Regions from separate parts of the Enterobacter sp. PL_is511 genome, predicted to be linked through region 3. Evidence: predicted binding sites of a transcription regulator. Region 3 holds the regulator's gene; each other region holds the start of a gene.
The links. Region 3 encodes sigma-54, which starts transcription at its own class of promoters, with help from an activator protein. Its sites were predicted from a motif close to GTTGGCACANNTTTCGCTNT; they were not measured.
Positions count from the first base shown of each region.

Region 1: glnA (glutamate--ammonia ligase) is a predicted target of sigma-54. The motif match lies at 2,293-2,312, and genes of this name have one in related genera.
Region 2: norV (anaerobic nitric oxide reductase flavorubredoxin) is a predicted target of sigma-54. The motif match lies at 4,508-4,527, and genes of this name have one in related genera.

Region 1 covers NZ_JBVPGP010000012.1:13,447-19,974, forward strand. The annotation lists gene glnL (nitrogen regulation protein NR(II)) at 1-627, opposite strand, end outside; gene glnA (glutamate--ammonia ligase) at 797-2,206, opposite strand; gene typA (ribosome-dependent GTPase TypA) at 2,585-4,408, shown strand; gene AC0TN7_RS00975 (peptidase domain-containing ABC transporter) at 4,565-6,528, opposite strand, start outside.
Region 2 covers NZ_JBVPGP010000023.1:541,812-548,339, reverse strand. The annotation lists gene srlD (sorbitol-6-phosphate dehydrogenase) at 1-654, shown strand, start outside; gene gutM (transcriptional regulator GutM) at 722-1,081, shown strand; gene srlR (glucitol operon DNA-binding transcriptional repressor SrlR) at 1,145-1,918, shown strand; gene gutQ (arabinose-5-phosphate isomerase GutQ) at 1,911-2,876, shown strand; gene norR (nitric oxide reductase transcriptional regulator NorR) at 2,873-4,387, opposite strand; gene norV (anaerobic nitric oxide reductase flavorubredoxin) at 4,574-6,022, shown strand; gene norW (NADH:flavorubredoxin reductase NorW) at 6,019-6,528, shown strand, end outside.
Region 3 covers NZ_JBVPGP010000023.1:79,003-85,530, forward strand. The annotation lists gene ptsN (PTS IIA-like nitrogen regulatory protein PtsN) at 1-297, opposite strand, end outside; gene hpf (ribosome hibernation promoting factor) at 380-667, opposite strand; gene rpoN (RNA polymerase factor sigma-54) at 690-2,123, opposite strand; gene lptB (LPS export ABC transporter ATP-binding protein) at 2,171-2,896, opposite strand; gene lptA (lipopolysaccharide ABC transporter substrate-binding protein LptA) at 2,903-3,457, opposite strand; gene lptC (LPS export ABC transporter periplasmic protein LptC) at 3,426-4,001, opposite strand; gene kdsC (3-deoxy-manno-octulosonate-8-phosphatase KdsC) at 3,998-4,564, opposite strand; gene kdsD (arabinose-5-phosphate isomerase KdsD) at 4,579-5,565, opposite strand; gene AC0TN7_RS12575 (calcium/sodium antiporter) at 5,578-6,528, opposite strand, start outside.

The DNA.
Region 1 (6,528 bases), on a different contig from region 3:
GAGCTTCACCACCCGTTCAGCCACTTTATGGATGCTTTCAGTGACGTGCATTCCCGGCTGCTGCGGACCAAGAAGACGGTCTACCAGATTTCGCAGACGGTCCGCCTGCTCAATGATGACGTTGGTGTACTCCGCCAGCGCGGGATCGGGGAGTGCCTTGGTCAGAAGCTGCGCCGCGCCGCGTAATCCACCCAACGGGTTTTTGATTTCATGCGCCAGACCGCGCACCAGGTCACGGGCGGCAATTTGCTGTGCATGCTGAAGCTGCTCCTGGCTCAGTCGACGCTGATTATCCATCGGCGCCATTTCCAGCAGGATCATCCCATCGGGAAGACGCTGCGCGGTCAGAGACAGAATGTGCGAGCGTCCGTCGATCACCAGCGTCACTTCGTTATCGGTAAACCCCTGGCCAGCCTGCAAACTTTCCTGCATCAGGCCAATATTCAGCGAAAAATAGCTCAGGAGTTCAGGAAGCGGGGTGCCGAACAGTTTACGTGCGCTTTGGGCGAGCAGCTGCTGCGCCGCCGGGTTGGCGTAATGAACGGCCAGCTCGTCATCGACCAGCAAAATGCTGTTAATCAAAGAATTGAGGATCTGCCCAGCATCGGGCAGCGTGCCAGTTGCCATTCAGCAGTCTCCTGGAGTTGTTGCACTGTTTTAGTGCAGTATAGCGTTTTCGGCGTAAATAGCGCGTGAGATCAGGTTGTTGGTGGAGAAAAAAGCCCATCCGGAGATGGGCTAAAAGTTTCCACGGCAACTACCCCCGGCGCTTGTCACGCCGGGTAAAACAACTTTATTAAACGCTGTAGTACAGTTCGAACTCAACCGGGTGTGGCGTCATACGCACACGGTCGTTCTCTTCAATACGCAGGGCGATGTAAGCGTCAATCGCTTCATCAGTGAACACACCACCCGCAGTCAGGAACTCGCGGTCTGCGTCCAGCGCCTGCAGGGCTTCTTCCAGAGAGCCAGCAACCTGTGGGATCTCTTTCGCTTCTTCTGGCGGCAGGTCGTACAGGTTTTTGTCCATCGCTTCGCCCGGGTGGATCTTGTTCTTAATACCGTCCAGACCGGCCATCAGCAGTGCTGCGAAGCACAGGTATGGGTTAGCCGCTGGATCCGGGAAGCGCACTTCGATACGACGTGCTTTAGGAGACGCCACCACCGGGATACGGATAGAAGCAGAACGGTTACGTGCTGAGTAGGCCAGCATCACTGGCGCTTCGTAGCCCGGGACCAGACGCTTGTAGGAGTTAGTGGTTGGGTTCGCCAGGGCGTTGATCGCTTTAGCGTGTTTGATAACACCACCGATGTAGTGCAGCGCCTGCTCGGACAGACCGGCATATTTGTCGCCAGAGAACAGGTTGGTACCGTTCTTGGACAGAGACATGTGGCAGTGCATACCGGAACCGTTATCGCCAAACATTGGTTTTGGCATGAAGGTCGCGGTTTTACCGAAACGGTGCGCAACGTTGTGCACAACGTATTTGTAAATCTGAATCTCATCCGCTTTCTTGGTCATGGTGTTAAAGCGGGTAGCGATTTCGTTCTGGCCAGCAGTCGCCACTTCGTGGTGGTGCGCTTCAACAACCAGGCCCATCTCTTCCATGATCATACACATGGTAGAACGGATGTCCTGTGAAGAATCGACCGGAGGAACCGGGAAGTAACCGCCTTTCACGCCAGGACGGTGACCTTTGTTACCACCTTCGTATTTGGTGGAAGAGTTCCATGCACCTTCGATGTCATCGATAGCCACGTGGGAACCAGAAATTGAAGCGCCGAAACGGATGTCGTCAAACAGGAAGAACTCTGGCTCTGGTCCGAACAGAACGGTGTCTGCGATGCCGGTAGAACGCAGGTACTCTTCAGCACGTTTTGCGATAGAACGTGGGTCACGGTCGTAGCCCTGCAGCGTGCCTGGCTCGAGGATGTCGCAACGGATGATCAGGGTTGGTTCTTCGAAGAACGGGTCAATGAGCGCAGTGGTCGCGTCCGGCATCAGAACCATGTCGGATTCGTTAATGCCTTTCCAGCCACCAATGGAGGAGCCGTCAAACATTTTGCCTTCTTCGAAGAATTCGGCGTTCACCTGATGAGCAGGGATTGTGACGTGCTGTTCTTTACCTTTGGTATCGGTGAAGCGCAGATCAACAAACTTCACTTCATGTTCGTTCAGCATCGTCAAAACGTGTTCAGCGGACATACTTAACTCTCCAGATTGGTCATTGTCGTCGTGGTAACGAGGTCTTCAATTTCTGTTTGTACTGGCTGGTGCCATGTATTTTTTATAAAGCGAAATCTGTGCCAACTTTTAAAACACCCCAAAAAGGCGTTATCATGCGCACCATAGTGCAAAAGGGCTGCACCACGATGGATTTGTTGCACCAGTATAGTGCTTCAATGTGAACATTGAGCACCATATTGGTGCAATTTACGTTAAGGAGCCCTTTTACCGCTCCGTGAAAGCGATCACAAAGCATCCCTGCATGACTTGTTTGCGGGGGATGTTTGTGATCCTGTTTTGTAGTGCGATTAATCCGTGTACAATAACGCGCTATTTCTAAATGCCTGAGGCAAAGTTGTGATCGAAAATTTGCGTAACATCGCCATCATCGCGCACGTAGACCATGGTAAAACTACCCTGGTTGACAAGCTGCTGCAGCAATCCGGTACGTTTGATGCGCGTGCCGAAACCCAAGAACGCGTGATGGACTCCAACGATTTGGAGAAAGAGCGTGGGATTACTATCCTCGCGAAAAACACCGCGATTAAATGGAATGACTACCGTATCAACATCGTTGATACCCCAGGGCACGCCGACTTCGGTGGTGAAGTTGAACGTGTAATGTCCATGGTAGACTCCGTTCTGCTGGTCGTTGACGCAATGGATGGCCCAATGCCACAGACGCGCTTCGTGACCAAAAAAGCTTTTGCCCATGGTCTGAAGCCAATCGTTGTTATCAACAAAGTTGACCGCCCTGGCGCGCGTCCTGACTGGGTTGTTGACCAGGTCTTCGACCTGTTCGTTAACCTCGACGCGACCGACGAGCAGCTGGACTTCCCTATCGTTTACGCCTCTGCGCTGAACGGTATCGCAGGTCTGGACCACGAAGACATGGCTGAAGACATGACCCCGCTGTATCAGGCGATTGTTGACCGTGTTCCTGCGCCAAACGTCGATCTTGACGGTACCCTGCAGATGCAGATCTCTCAGCTCGACTACAACAACTACGTTGGCGTAATCGGCATTGGTCGTATCAAGCGCGGTAAAGTGAAGCCTAACCAGCAGGTTACTATCATCGATAGTGAAGGCAAAACCCGTAACGGTAAAGTTGGTAAAGTGCTGACTCACCTGGGTCTTGAGCGTATCGAGAGCGACATCGCTGAAGCGGGCGACATTATCGCTATCACCGGTCTGGGTGAACTGAACATCTCCGACACCATCTGCGATCCGCAGAACGTCGAAGCGCTGCCAGCCCTGTCCGTTGATGAACCAACCGTATCCATGTTCTTCAACGTCAACACCTCTCCGTTCTGTGGTAAAGAAGGTAAGTTCGTTACCTCTCGTCAGATCCTTGACCGCCTGAACAAAGAGCTGGTGCACAACGTTGCGCTGCGCGTTGAAGAAACCGAAGACGCTGATGCATTCCGCGTTTCGGGTCGTGGTGAGCTGCACCTGTCTGTTCTGATCGAAAACATGCGTCGTGAAGGTTTCGAAATGGCGGTTTCCCGTCCGAAAGTAATCTTCCGCGAAATCGACGGCCGTAAACAAGAGCCGTTCGAAAACGTGACGCTGGACGTTGAAGAGCAGCACCAGGGTTCTGTGATGCAGGCTCTGGGTGAGCGTAAAGGCGACCTGAAAAACATGAATCCAGATGGCAAAGGCCGCGTACGTCTCGACTACGTGATCCCAAGCCGTGGCCTGATCGGCTTCCGTTCAGAGTTCATGACCATGACCTCCGGTACCGGTCTGCTGTACTCCACCTTCAGCCACTACGACGACGTTCGTCCGGGCGAAGTGGGCCAGCGTAACAACGGCGTGCTGATCTCCAACGGTCAGGGTAAAGCGGTTGCGTTTGCGCTGTTCGGTCTGCAGGATCGCGGTAAGCTGTTCCTGGGTCACGGTGCTGAAGTTTATGAAGGCCAGATCATCGGTATTCACAGTCGTTCTAACGACCTGACCGTAAACTGCCTGACCGGTAAGAAACTGACCAACATGCGTGCGTCCGGTACTGACGAAGCAACGGTTCTGGTTCCACCGATCAAGATGACTCTGGAGCAGGCTCTGGAATTCATCGATGATGACGAACTGGTAGAAGTGACTCCACAGTCAATTCGTATCCGTAAACGTCACCTGACCGAGAACGATCGTAAACGTGCTATGCGCGGTGCGAAAGAAGACTAATACGGTCAATCTATAGGCCGGGTAAGCGCACGCGCCACCCGGCAGGTAAAAAGCCGCTGATCCCTCAGCGGCTTTTTTATTCGATGATCGCCAGAATTCTTCATTACCCGGGGACGTTATGTCCCAACGCTATCTTTTTCCTGCGAAATTCACGGATTAGGGTAACTCTGCTCCATTTATCACGAACACCCGATCTGCCGATGAAATCGTGGTTTCGCGATGCGCGATAATAATCCTCGTAATGTTCATCGCCTGTATAGACTGATTGACCTGACTTTCACTGGTTTTATCAAGGTGGCTGGTCGCCTCGTCCATGAATAAAATACCCGGTTTACGGTATAATGCCCGGGCAATATAAATCCGCTGTTTTTGACCGCCGGACAACCCTTCCCCAAGTTCACCAATCAGTGTCTCGTAACCCATTGGTAGCTTTAAAATGTCATTATGAATATGGCTTGCGATAGCGCATTGCACCATCCACTGCTCGTCAATGTCAGGCCGAAAACCGGCGATATTCTCTTTGATTGAGCCTGAAAACAGCTTATCTTCCTGCATGATACAGGCAATGCGTTCAGCATAATGCTCGAAACCAAGTTGCTTAATATCAATGCCATTAATTCGGACGCAGCCGTTCGACGGTTCGAATAAACCGCACAACACTTTCATCAAGGTGCTTTTACCTGAACCCGATACGCCCGTAATAGCAATACTCTCTCCGGCATGAATGGTCAGATTCAGTTTGCTGAAGATAGGGTCCGCATGGTTATCATAACGGTAAGTCAGATCCTGAGTTTCGAGCGTTAAGGCTCCGTGTGGTAAACGCAGCGGGCTGGTGGCCGTTGAAGAAGATGCTTCCTGCAGCGCAATATCGGCAACGCGTTCATTGTGTAAGTTGATGATCTTCAGCTGAATGATAAAGTTGATCAGGGCATTTATTCGGTCATAGAACTGACTCCTGAAGGTGTTAAATGCGATAAACATACCGATGGTTAAATGACTATCCATCATCAGCCTGCCGCTAACCCACAGGATAACAATTTGGTCGCAGGCGGCGATAAAAGAGACGACGCCACCAAAGAAAAGATCCATTCGCGTCAAACGAATGCCTGTATTGACCTTATCTGAAAAAAGATTAAACCAGTTATTGATTCTCAGGTCAGTCATCCCCTGAATCTTAATCGTCGCGATACCGTACAGGGTTTCCATAAAATAAGAATTAAGGCGTGCTTCCTTGATTAACTCTTCTTCGGATAGCTGGCGATAGTATCGATAGGTAGCAAACCGAATGAAGGTGTATATTGCGGTAAAAGAGACCACTATCATGCTGAGCTGCAGGTTGTATAAAAACATCATTACCAGCAAACCCATGAGCATTAGCGTATCAATAATGCTACCAGTCAAACCTGTGGTAAAAGTGGCCCGTATAACATCAAGCGAGTGGAAGCGAGACTGAATGTCCCCCAGTTTGCGTCTTTCAAAATAGGTGGTCGGTAGCTTAATAAGGTGAGAAAAGAGGCTAAAACTCCACTGGACGTCGATGAGTGTTCCCAGTATCAGCGTGGTCCAGGAGCGTATGACACTGACCGTCAAACGTAACAGAATCAGAATAAACAACCCAAGACAGATGATATTAAGTAAACCGTAATCTCCGGATGCAATCACATTATCCGTGACTAATTGTGTCCCCACTGGCATTAGCAGGCTGATCAACTCAATCACCAGCGATAAGAAAAATACCTTCGTCAGTGAAGTTATCAGTCCATTGATATTCTTTAATAACGTGGTCGCTTTTAACCTGTTTTGCTTCTTTTGAACTGAGAAAGTGGTTCCCGGCCATACCTCAAGCACAACACCAGTAAAATGTTGGGACAATTCGGGCATGCTAATCACCCGTCGTCCAAACGCAGGGTCGTGGATCACCGCGCTGTTCTTATCGACCTTAATCAGTACGACAAAATGGTTAAAATCCCAATGCAATATGCAGGGCTTACGCACGTCATGTAATTCCTGAAGGTCCACGGACAATGCGCGTGACGACATCTCCAGTTCACTGGCAATTGCTTTTATCGCATTGAGGTTGACCCCACGTGATGACAAATTGAATTGTTGCCGGAGTTGCA
Region 2 (6,528 bases), 460 kb from region 3:
GCGGACACCATTAACACCGAGTTTGGCGAAGGGATGGCGTACGGGTTTGGTGCCGACGCCACCAGCGAGCAGAGCGTGATGGCGCTGGCCCGCGGCGTGGACGAGATTTTTGGACGCACCGACCTGCTGGTCTACAGCGCGGGGATTGCGAAAGCGGCCTTTATCAGCGATTTCGAACTGGGGGATTTTGACCGCTCGCTGCAGGTGAATCTGGTGGGCTATTTCCTCTGCGCCCGCGAGTTTTCCCGTCTGATGATCCGCGACGGCATTCAGGGGCGCATCATTCAGATCAACTCAAAATCAGGGAAAGTGGGCAGCAAGCATAACTCCGGCTACAGCGCGGCGAAGTTTGGCGGCGTGGGGCTGACGCAGTCTCTGGCGCTGGATCTGGCCGAATACGGCATTACCGTGCATTCGCTGATGCTGGGCAACCTGCTGAAATCGCCGATGTTCCAGTCCCTGCTGCCGCAGTACGCCACCAAGCTTGGCATCAAAGCGGAAGAGGTGGAGCAGTACTACATCGATAAAGTGCCGCTGAAGCGCGGGTGCGACTATCAGGACGTGCTGAACATGCTGCTGTTTTACGCCAGCCCGAAAGCCTCGTACTGCACCGGGCAGTCGATTAACGTCACCGGTGGGCAGGTCATGTTCTGATCGAGCGGCCTGATGCCCTCACCCTAACCCTCTCCCACAGGGAGAGGGAATACAATAAGGAGCCGATATGGTCACCGCACTCATCACCGTTGCCGCCCTCGCCTGGCTCTGCCAGATGGCGTTCGGCGGCTGGCAAATCCACCAGTTTAACCGCGCGTTTGATGCCCTGTGTCAGAAAGGTCGCGTCGGAGTCGGACGTTCCGGCGGACGCTTCAAACCGCGGGTCGTCGTGGCTATTGCGCTGGATGAAAACAATAACGTCTGCGATTCACTGCTCATGCGCGGCATGACCGTCTTTGCCCGTCCGGTGAAAATCCAGGCAATTAACGGCATTTCGTTGCAGGAATTGCAGCCTGATGTGATCTTTCCCCATGATCCACTCTGTCAGAATGCACTATCATTAGCGCTTAATCTGAAACATGGATAATTTCGTTGTGAAAGCTATAGACTTGCGAAATTATCATTTCGCAACCTAAGGAACGAAGCGCCTATGAAACCTCGTCAGCGGCAGGCGGCCATTCTCGAACATCTGCAAAAGCAGGGAAAATGTTCGGTAGAGGATCTGGCCCACTACTTTGACACCACCGGCACGACAATACGCAAGGACCTGGTATTGCTCGAAAACTCTGGCGCCGTCATTCGAACCTACGGCGGCGTGGTGCTCAATAAGGATGAAGCGGACCCGCCTATCGATCACAAAACGCTGATCAACACCCACCAGAAAGCGCTGATTGCCGAAGCGGCGGTGAAATTTATCCACGATGGTGACTCCATTATCCTTGACGCCGGCAGCACCGTCCTGCAGATGATCCCGCTGCTCAGCCGCTTTAACAACATCACGGTGATGACCAACAGCCTGCACATCGTCAACGCCCTGTCGGAGAACGACTGCGAGCAGACCATCCTGATGCCCGGCGGCACCTTCCGCAAAAAATCCGCCTCATTTCACGGCCAGCTGGCGGAGAACGCCTTCGACCACTTCAGCTTTGATAAACTGTTCATGGGCACCGACGGCATCGACCTGAACGCGGGGGTTACGACGTTCAACGAGGTGTTCAGCGTCAGTAAAGCCATGTGCAACGCCGCGCGGGAAGTAATTTTGATGGCAGACTCGTCGAAGTTTGGCCGCAAAAGCCCCAACATCGTCTGTAGCCTGGAAAGCGTTGATAAGCTGATTACCGACGCGGGTATCGACCCGGCGTTCAGGAAAGCGCTGGAAGAGAAAGGAATCGACGTGATCGTAACCGGAGAAAGAGATGAGTGATTTTCTGTTAGAAACGGGCCGCCAGACGCTGATGCTGGAACTGCAGGAAGCCAGCCGCCTGCCGGAACGTCTGGGCGAGGATTTTGTCCGTGCCGCCAACACTATTATCCACTGCGAAGGCAAAGTGATCGTGGCAGGCATCGGTAAATCCGGCCATATCGGCAAAAAGATTGCTGCGACGCTCGCCAGCACCGGCACCCCGGCGTTCTTCGTGCATCCTGCAGAGGCGCTGCACGGCGATCTGGGGATGATAGAAAGCCGCGACGTAATGCTGTTTATCTCCTACTCCGGTTCGGCCAAAGAGCTGGACCTCATCATTCCACGTCTGCAGGAAAAATCGGTCGCCCTGCTGGCGATGACCGGGAAATCCCGCTCGCCGCTGGCGCTGGCCGCCAAAGCGACGCTGGATATTTCCGTTGAGCGTGAAGCCTGTCCGATGCACCTCGCCCCGACGTCCAGCACCGTCAACACGCTGATGATGGGCGACGCGCTGGCGATGGCGGTAATGCAGGCGCGCGGCTTTAACGAAGAAGATTTCGCCCGTTCGCATCCGGCGGGGGCGCTCGGCGCACGCCTGCTCAACAAGGTTCACCACCTGATGCGCACCGACGATGCTATTCCGCAGGTCAAACTCGATACCAGCGTCATGGACGCGATGCTGGAGCTGAGCCGCACCGGCCTGGGGCTGGTAGCGGTGTGCGATGACGACGGGTACGTCAAAGGCGTGTTCACCGACGGCGACCTGCGCCGCTGGCTGGTGGGCGGCGGCAAGCTGGAAACCAAAGTGTCGGACGCCATGACACAGGGCGGGCTGACGCTGAACGCCGAGAGCCGCGCCATTGAAGCCAAAGAGGTGCTGATGAAGCGCAAAATCACCGCCGCGCCGGTGGTGGATGACGCCGGCAGACTGTGCGGTGCCATCAACCTGCAGGATTTCTATCAGGCCGGGATTATCTAACCCTTCAGTCCGAGACGCTTCGCCAGCCGGTGCAGGTTGGCGACGTCCATCTCCAGCGCCCGGGCGCACGCCGCCCAGTTACGGTTATTCTGCTCCAGCGCGCGGGTAATCCTCTGACGCTGAAACGCCTCCGTGGCTTCACGCAGATTTTCATTCGCTATCTCTGGCGCCGCCTGCACGACAGCCGGTGCGGTTTCATCCTGCAGCGCAAAATGCCGCGCGTGGATCACCACTTCGTCACCCGAACGCGTCGCCCGCGCCAGCACCACCGCACGGTGGATCGCATGCTCCAGCTCGCGCACGTTGCCCGGCCAGCCGTAGCTCAACAGATGCGCCCTCGCCCCCGGGCTCAGCACCACGCGGGAAAGCCCCATCCTGAGACGGCACTGCTCGCAGAAATAGCCCGCCAGCAGCACCACGTCGTCCCCGCGCTCGCGCAGCGGCGGCACGGTAAGTGGGAACACGCTCAGGCGGTGGAACAGGTCGGCGCGGAACTGCCCGGCCAGCACCGCTTCACGCAGGTCACGGTTGGTCGCCGCCAGCACGCGAACGTCCACTCTGTGACTGCGATCATCCCCCACGCGCTGGATGTCGCCGTACTGCAACACGCGCAGCAGCTTGGCCTGTAACGAAAGGGACAGCTCGCCAATTTCATCCAGAAACAGCGTGCCGTTATCGGCCATTTCAAACTTGCCGCTGCGGTTGCTGATGGCCCCGGTAAACGCTCCCTTAACGTGACCAAACAGTTCGCTTTCCGCCACGCTCTCCGGCAGCGCGGCGCAGTTGAGGTACACCAGCGGGTTAATCGCGCGCGGCGAGGCTTCGTGAATGGATTTCGCCACCAGCTCCTTGCCGGTGCCGGTCTCCCCGAAGATCAGCACGTTCAAATCGGACGCGGCAACAATCTCAATCTCTTTTTTGAGCTGCGCCATGCCCGGCGAGAGGCCAATCATCTCTGTGTGCGTTATCTGCTCAAACGCCGCCGGGCTGCCGGGAAGAATATTCTGGCTCTCCAGCTGTTCAATCAGCAGCGCGTTGTTAAGCGCCCCGGCGGCCAGCGCCGCAATGAGGCGCAACTCTTCATCGCTGAAAGTATCGAACTGGTCCGGCGACATGCCGTCGAGGGTCAGCGCCCCAATCAGGTTTTGCCCGGCAAACAGCGGCAGGCCGATACAGGCGTGCACCTTCAGGCTCTCCTGGCCGGGAATAAGCCCGTCGTACGGATCGGGCAAGTCGCTGTCCGCCGGGAAGCGCACCACGTCACCCGCGCGGGCGATAGTTTCCAGACGCGGATGGCCTTCAAGGGCAAAGCGCCGTCCGAGCACATCCTTCGCCAGGCCGTCGATCGCCAGGGGAATAAACTGCCGTCCTTCGTAGCGCAGCAGCGCCGAAGCGTCGCACGCCAGCACGTGGCGCAGCGTGGAGATCAACCGCTGAAAGCGGTCCTGATGGCCAATACCGGTTTGCAGCTCAATGGCGATCTTCGCCAGCACGTCTACGGAAAAGCTCATGTCTGCCTCGCTGTCATTTTGACAATGCATATTGTCATAGTGACACTGTTTTGAATAGTCATAATGACTACCCATTACGGATCATAAAAAAATTAATTAAGTAAAATCAATAAATTAAAAGTTGGCACGCAACTTGATATAAGCAAACCATCTTATTTGAAAATGCTGTATTACGTAGAGGTTGCTATGTCTATTCTGGTTAAAAATAACATTCATTGGGTCGGTCAACGTGACTGGGAAGTGCGTGATTTCCACGGGACGGAATATAAAACGCTGCGCGGCAGCAGCTACAACAGCTATCTCATCCGCGAAGGAAAAAACGTGCTGATCGATACCGTCGATCACAAGTTCAGCCGCGAGTTCGTGCAGAACCTGCGCAGCGAAATCGATCTCGACACCATCGATTACATCATCATCAACCACGCGGAAGAAGATCACGCCGGTGCGCTGACCGAGCTGATGTCTTACATCCCGAACACACCTATCTACTGCACCACCAACGCCATCGACTCGATCAACGGCCACCACCACCATCCGGAGTGGAACTTCCACATCGTGAAAACCGGCGACGCGCTGGATATCGGTAATGGCAAGCAGCTGATCTTCGTGGAAACCCCGATGCTGCACTGGCCGGACAGCATGATGACCTACATGACCGGTGACGCGGTGCTGTTCAGCAACGACGCCTTCGGCCAGCACTACTGCGACGAACGTTTGTTTAATGACGAAGTGGATCAGACAGAGCTGTTCGAGCAGTGCCAGCGGTACTATGCCAACATCCTGACGCCGTTCAGCCGCCTGGTCACGCCGAAAATCACCGAAATCCTCGGCTTCAACCTGCCGGTGGAGATGATTGCCACCTCCCACGGCGTGGTGTGGCGTGAAAACCCCACCCAGATCGTCGAGCTGTACCTGAAGTGGGCGGCGGACTATCAGGAAGACCGCATCACTATTTTCTACGACACCATGTCCAACAACACCCGCATGATGGCGGACGCCATTGCCCAGGGCATCAACGAAGTGGACCCGAACGTGGCGGTGAAAATCTTCAATGTGGCGCGCAGCGATAAGAATGAGGTGTTAACCAACGTGTTCCGCTCTAAGGGCGTGCTGGTGGGCACCTCCACCATGAACAACGTGATGATGCCGAAAATTGCCGGTCTGGTAGAAGAGATGACCGGCCTGCGCTTCCGTAACAAACGCGCCAGCGCCTTTGGCTCCCACGGCTGGAGCGGCGGCGCGGTAGACCGTCTCTCCACCCGCTTACAGGATGCGGGCTTTGAGATGTCCATGAGCCTGAAGGCCAAGTGGCGCCCGGATATCGACGCCCTGGAGATCTGTCGCCAGCACGGTCGCGACATTGCCCGTCAGTGGGCGCTCGCTCCGCTGCCGGAAGTGGCGGCAAAAGCACCCGAACAGCAGGAAGCCTGCGCCTGTGCCGCCGCGGCAGCCGCCGATCTCGGCCCGCGCATGCAGTGCAGCGTCTGCCAGTGGATTTACGATCCTGACCTGGGCGAACCGCTGCAGGATGTTGCCCCGGGCACGCCGTGGCGCAACGTGCCGGACAATTTCCTCTGCCCGGAATGTTCCCTCGGTAAGGACGTCTTTGACGAACTGGGTACGGAGGCAAAATGAGCAACGGTATCGTCATCATCGGCTCGGGCTTTGCCGCCCGTCAGCTGGTGAAAAACATCCGCAAGCAGGATGCCAGCGTGCCGCTGACGGTGATTGCCGCCGACAGCATGGACGAGTACAACAAACCTGATTTAAGCCACGTTATTAGCCAGAATCAGCGCGCCCAAGACCTCACCCGCCAGACGGCGGGGGAGTTCGCGGAACAGTTCAACCTGCGTCTGTTTCCGTACACCTGGGTCACCGATATCGACGCCGCCGCACACGTGGTGAAAGCGAAGGAGAAAACCTGGCAGTACGACAGGCTGGTGCTGGCCACGGGTGCCTCTGCTTTCGTGCCGCCGATTGAGGGCCGCGAGCTGATGCTCACCCTCAACAGCCAACAGGCGTATCAGGCCAGCGAAACGGCGCTTCGCGACGCACAGCGGGTAATGATTGTCGGCGGGGGGCTGATCGGCACCGAGCTGGCGATGGATTTCTGCCGGGCGGGCAAATCGGTGACCCTGGTC
Region 3 (6,528 bases):
GATGGCATCGAAGGCGATGGGTGTTTCAAGCTGCACAAACACACCAACGGCACGCAGGGTATCCTCTTCCAGTTTGCCGTGCGGGATCGCGATGCCGTTGCCGATACCGGTACTGCCCATTTTTTCACGGGTCAGAATCGCCTCGAATACCACCTGCGGCGGCAGGCCCAGCTGTTTTGCGGCCAGTTCACTGATGATCTCCAGCGCACGTTTTTTGCTCTGGCAGTGAACCGCACTGCGGGTACATTCCTGGTTAAGGACATTGCTCAGTTGAAGAGCGGAATCGTTGTTCATCATAATTTCACCTAAGCGCTAACTGTACAAATGGCCTGTTGTGTTTCACAACAGGCCGTCCTGCACCCGTTAACTGCCCGGACAATTAGTGTTGTTTCAGTTTATCTTTATGTTTATTGAGCTGTCGTGCAAGCTTATCAATCAAGCCGTCGATAGCAGCGTACATGTCTTGCCCTTCCGCACTGGCATGCAGTTCACCCCCGTTAACATGCAGGGTGGCATCCGAGATATGAGTCACTTTCTCCACTTTCAACACAATATAGACCTGATTGATCCTTTCGAAATACTGCTCGAGTTTTGCAAACTTCGCGTTCACAAAGTCGCGTAAAGCCTCAGTAATTTCGACGTTTTGTCCAGTGATGTTGAGCTGCATAGTGTCTTCCTTATCGGTTGTGTCAGACCAGCTGTTTACGCTGGTTGGACGGCGGAATGGATAAAGACTCTCGATACTTCGCAACAGTACGACGTGCCACCATAATACCCTGATCGGACAGCATGGTGGTTAACTTACTGTCGCTTAGTGGCTTCGCGGGATTCTCCGCGGCGATCAACTTCTTCACCAGGGCACGAATGGCCGTTGACGACGCTTCGCCGCCGCCCTCGGTATTCACATGGCTGGAGAAGAAATACTTAAGCTCAAAAATACCGCGTGGACTGTGCAGATACTTCTGCGTGGTGACACGGGAAATGGTTGATTCATGCATTTCGACGGCCTGGGCGATATCCGCCAGTACCATCGGTTTCATATACTCTTCGCCCTGCTCAAAGAACGCCTGCTGCTGTTCGACAATACAGCGGCTGACGCGTAGCAGCGTATCATTTCGGCTCTCCAGACTTTTGATCAGCCATCGCGCTTCCTGCAAATTGCTACGAATATATTGATTGTCGGAGTCGTTACGCACGCTGGTGCACATGGAGGCATACTGCTGGTTGATTTGCAGGCGAGGGATGCTGTCTGAATTCAGTTCAACGACCCAGCGGCCATTGTGTTTTCTGACCAGCACATCCGGGATGACGTACTCGGGCTCGCTGGTCTGGATCGACTGTCCCGGGCGCGGATCGAGCGACTGGATCAGATTCACCGCTTCTTTCAGCACCTCTTCCTTCAGGCGCGTGACGCGCATCAGGGAGCGGAAATCGTGGTTCGCCAGCAGATCCAGATGATCGCTGATGATTAAGCGCGCCTCGTCGAGCCACGGCGTCTCTTTGCTGAACTGAGAAAGCTGGATCAGTAGGCAGTCGCGCAGATCTTTTGCGGCCACGCCTACTGGATCGAAACGCTGGATGCGCTTCAGAACGGCTTCAACTTCCTCAAGCTCTATCTCGTCGTCGCCCATGCTTTCCAGAATATCGTCCAGCGTGACGGTCAAATAGCCAGTGTCGTCAACGGCATCGACAATTGAGGTGGCAATCGCGCGGTCGGTATCGGAGAAGGGGGTGAGTTCCACCTGCCACATCAGGTAATCCTGCAGTGACTGGGTGGTTTCGCCCTGGTAGACCGGTAGCTCATCATCCTGGTAGTCTGCACGCGTACCGGAAGGGGTTCCGGCGGTATAGATTTCATCCCAGCTGGCATCCAGCGGAAGCTCGTCCGGCATCTCTTTTTGTTCGAGTGCATCCGCGGTATCGAGCGCTTCTGTATCCTGCGATTGCTGGGTATCTACCTCGTCATGAAGATCGGTTTGTTCCAGCAGGGGGTTGCTGTCCAGCGCCTGCTGGAGCTCCTGCTGAAGTTCTAACGTGGACAGTTGCAACAGGCGAATTGCCTGCTGTAGCTGCGGCGTCATCGCCAGTTGTTGGCTGAGCCTTAATTGCAAACCTTGCTTCATGTTCAGAGCATTTTTCTCCGGTTCGGCGTTACGTTACCTCTACCCTATCAGAGTCTGAAGTCTTCCCCAAGATAGACGCGCTTAACATGATCGTCTTCGAGGATCTGCTGCGGCGTACCGTGGGCGATCAGATTGCCCTGGCTCACAATATACGCGCGTTCACACACGGCCAGCGTTTCACGGACGTTGTGGTCGGTGATCAGTACGCCAAGCCCGCTGTCACGCAGGTGTTCAATGATACGTTTAATGTCGATAACCGAGATCGGGTCAACGCCCGCAAACGGTTCATCCAGAAGGATAAACTTCGGATTTGCGGCCAGCGCACGGGCAATCTCAACACGACGGCGTTCGCCCCCGGAGAGAGCCTGACCGAGGCTGTCGCGCAGATGCTCAATGTGGAACTCTTCCATCAGCTCGTTGGCACGATCCTGACGCTGTTCGCTGGTCAGATCGTTACGAATTTGCAGGACCGCCATCAGGTTATCGTAAACGCTAAGACGACGGAAAATGGAGGCTTCCTGCGGCAGGTAGCCGATCCCGCGACGTGCGCGTGCGTGCAGCGGCAGAAGACTGATGTCTTCATCGTCAATGACAATGTTGCCAGCATCGCGCGGCACAATGCCAACGACCATGTAGAAAGTGGTGGTTTTACCCGCACCGTTAGGGCCAAGTAGCCCTACAATTTCGCCGGAGTTGACGGTCAGACTGACATCTTCTACGACACGGCGGCCTTTATAGGCCTTCGCGAGATTTTTTGCAGTTAATGTTGCCATAACGAATTAGTTACTCTTCTTCTGTGCCGGGGCCTGGCCTTTGCCTTTATCCTGCAGCTGCGACGGAACCAGTACGGTGGTGACGCGTTTGCCTTTCTCGCTGGAGGCCTGCATTTTTTGCTCTTTTACCAGATAGGTAATCTGGTCGCCGGTAATGTTGCTGTCCAGCTGTTCCAGGTACGCATTACCGGTCAGGATGACCAGGTCCTTCGCCAGCTCATAGTGCATGTGCGTAGCGTGACCTTTCACCGGCTTGCCGTTGTCCTGCATCTGGTAGAAGGTGGCCGGGTTACCGTAACCATCAATGATCTCTTTGCCCTGCTCGCCACCCGGACGGGTCACGACCACTTTGTCGGCATTAATTTTGATGGTGCCCTGAGTCATGACGACGTTACCCGTGAAGGTGACGACGTTGCCCTGCATATCGAGAGACTGGGTGTCGGACTCGATATGGATCGGTTGGTCGGTATCGCCCGTTACAGCAAGCGCGGGGAGACTGGTCGCCAGCATCGCGCTGGCGATAATTACTTTAAGGCTGAGTTTGTTTGTTTTGAATTTCATAGGAGGTTCTAACCTTTTCAATCAGCTCGGCGTTTTTGCTGCGTAAGTTCCCGCGCATTCTCAAACCGCTGGAATTAAATGTTGTGCCATACAGTGTGACCAGATCCTGCGACGTCACGTCCTGGGTTACCAGGTTGATCTGGGCATTATCCGTCGTAATTTTTCGTAGTTGCGAGTCAGCGGTCAGGGCGTTGACTTCAACGTGGCCATACAGATAAAGCATACGGTCATTTGTCAGTTTTGCCCGATCTGACTTAATTGACCACGTCGGCACTTTGTCCTTATCAAATGTGGTCATGACAGGTTGGGTAAACCACGAAATACCGTCATCTGAAAAATATTCAACATGCTGGGCAATCAGGCGATAGTTCAGCGCGCCTTCAGGGCTGTAGACCACGGTGTCGCTGTGATCGCTTTTATAGGTTGGATCGTTATTGTTGATCACTTCTGTTTGCGTATCGTCGCGATCGGCAAGGTTCACGCCAATCAATACCAGTGCGACAAGCGAAAGCAAAATGATAATCCAACGTCTGGTTTTACTCATATCGATTGCCCTTTGGCCTCATCAAGCTTGCCCTGCGCCAGCAGGAGCAGATCGCAGACTTCACGTACGGCACCGCGGCCCCCGTTGATGTGGGTAACATAGTCAGCGCGCGGGATCAGCAGCGGATGCGCATCGGCAACGGCGATGCTCAGCCCAACTTCAGCCATCACGGGCCAGTCAATCAGATCGTCCCCGACGTAGGCCACGTTTTCCGGTGCGATAGCCAGTTTACCCAGTAAATCCTTAAACGCCGCCATCTTATCGGATTGCCCCTGATACAGATGGGTAATGCCTAAGGTTTCACAGCGGTCTTCTACCAGTTTAGCTTTTCGCCCGGTGATGATAGCCACCTCAATACCTGAGGTGAGCGCACAGCGGATACCGTAGCCGTCGCGAACGTTAAACGCTTTCAGCTCTTCACCATTATTGCCCATGTAAATCAGGCCGTCGGAGAGTACCCCATCCACATCCAGGATGAGCAGACGAATGTTTTCCGCCTTTGCCATCATCTGGGTACTGACCGGACCATAACAGGTTGCAAGGGATGCACCCGCATTACTCATTGTCTTATCCTTCATTACACTACGCCTGCGCGCAGCAGATCATGCATATGTACCACACCCAGCAACTGGTCGCCATCGGCAACCATAACGGAGGTGATATGGCGGGACTGCATCAGGTTCAGCACATCCACGGCCAGCGTACCCGGACGCACGCGGATACCGCCTGGCGTCATCACGTCGGCAATGCCGAGCGTGCGGACATCGACACCCATGTCGAACACGCGACGCAGGTCGCCATCGGTGAAGATCCCCTGAATTTTCATCAGATCGTCGCACACGACCGTCATCCCCAGATTCTTGCGGGTGATTTCCAGCAGCGCATCACGCAGGGAGGCTTCTTTACTGACGTGAGGGATCTCATCCCCGGTGTGCATAATATCGTTTACCCGAAGCAGTAGCTTGCGCCCCAGCGCACCGCCCGGGTGGGAAAGCGCGAAATCTTCCGGCGTAAAACCACGGGCTTCGAGCAGCGCGACGGCAAGCGCATCACCCATGACCAGCGCGGCGGTGGTGCTGGACGTCGGCGCGAGGCCGAGCGGACAGGCCTCCTTGGGCACTTTCACGCACAGGTGAATGTCGGCCGCACGCGCCATGCTGCTTTCCGGACGGCTGGTCATGCAAATAAGCGGCACCTGCAGGCGCTTCAGTACCGGGATCAACGCCAGGATCTCATTGGACTCACCGGAGTTGGACAGCGCGATGACGATATCCTGCGGCGTGACCATACCCAGATCGCCGTGCGCGGCTTCCCCCGGGTGCACAAAGAAGGACGAGGTGCCGGTACTGGCAAACGTTGCCGCCATTTTGCGTCCAATGTGGCCGGACTTACCCATCCCCATCACCACGACTTTGCCGGCACAGTAGAATATCTTCTCACATGCCAGACTAAAATCCTGATTAATGTACTGATCTAACTGCGCCAGACCTTCACGTTCAATCTCCAGAACGTCTTTGCCTGCTTTCTGAAAGTCAAAACCCGGCTGCAATTCTATTTGCGACATAATGCGTTTCCGTTACCCAGAGAGAAGAGGCGAGAGCCAGTACAGCATCGCCATCCATACGATAAATCCACCCGTCAGCAGCGCGCCTGCGCCTTTGCCGATCTGTCGTTGCCGCCGCCAGCAGAGCAGGGCAAATATCACGCTGACCAATAACATCACGCCGTAGTCGCGTGAGAACGCCAGGGGATTAAAGGGCCCTGGCGTAATCAGGGCCGGCAGCCCCATCACAATGGCGATATTAAATATGTTGGAACCGATGATATTACCAATGGCAATGTCATCCTCACCTTTGCGTGCCCCCGCAATGGCCGTAGCCAGCTCCGGCAGGCTGGTACCGATGGCAATCACCGTCAGGCCAATGGTCAGTTCACTGATGGCGAAATAGTTCGCCAGCACCGTCGCGTTATCCACGACCATACGCGTTGCCATCGGCATGATGATCAGCGCAACGCCAAGCCACAGCAGGGCAACAGGCAGCGTGCCTTCTCGCGGAAGTTCGGCGACCTGCTCACGCGTGAGGCTATCCTGGCCCTGCTTTTCAGCCAGACGGGCGATTTTAACACTATAGAGCAGCCAAATAACGGCCAGCGCCAGCAAGAAAATGCCGTCGCTGTAGCTCAGTACACCATCGTAAAATACGCACCCTGCCAGCAGACTTACGATTAACATTAGCGGCAATTCACGGCGCAGAACATCAGAATGCACGCGAAATGGATGGAGCAGTGCCGCCAGGCCTAAAATCAAGAGTATATTGACGATGTTAGAGCCAATCGCAGTGCCGACTGCCAGGTCTAACTGACCATGCAGCGATGCCGAGACAGAGACGATGATTTCAGGAAGTGACGTTCCAACACTGACCACGGTCATCCCGATGACGACAGGCGGTACGCCCGTCAGGCGACACAGGATAGATGCAGCAAACACTAAACGGTCAGCACTGTAGACCACCAAAAGTAAACCAAT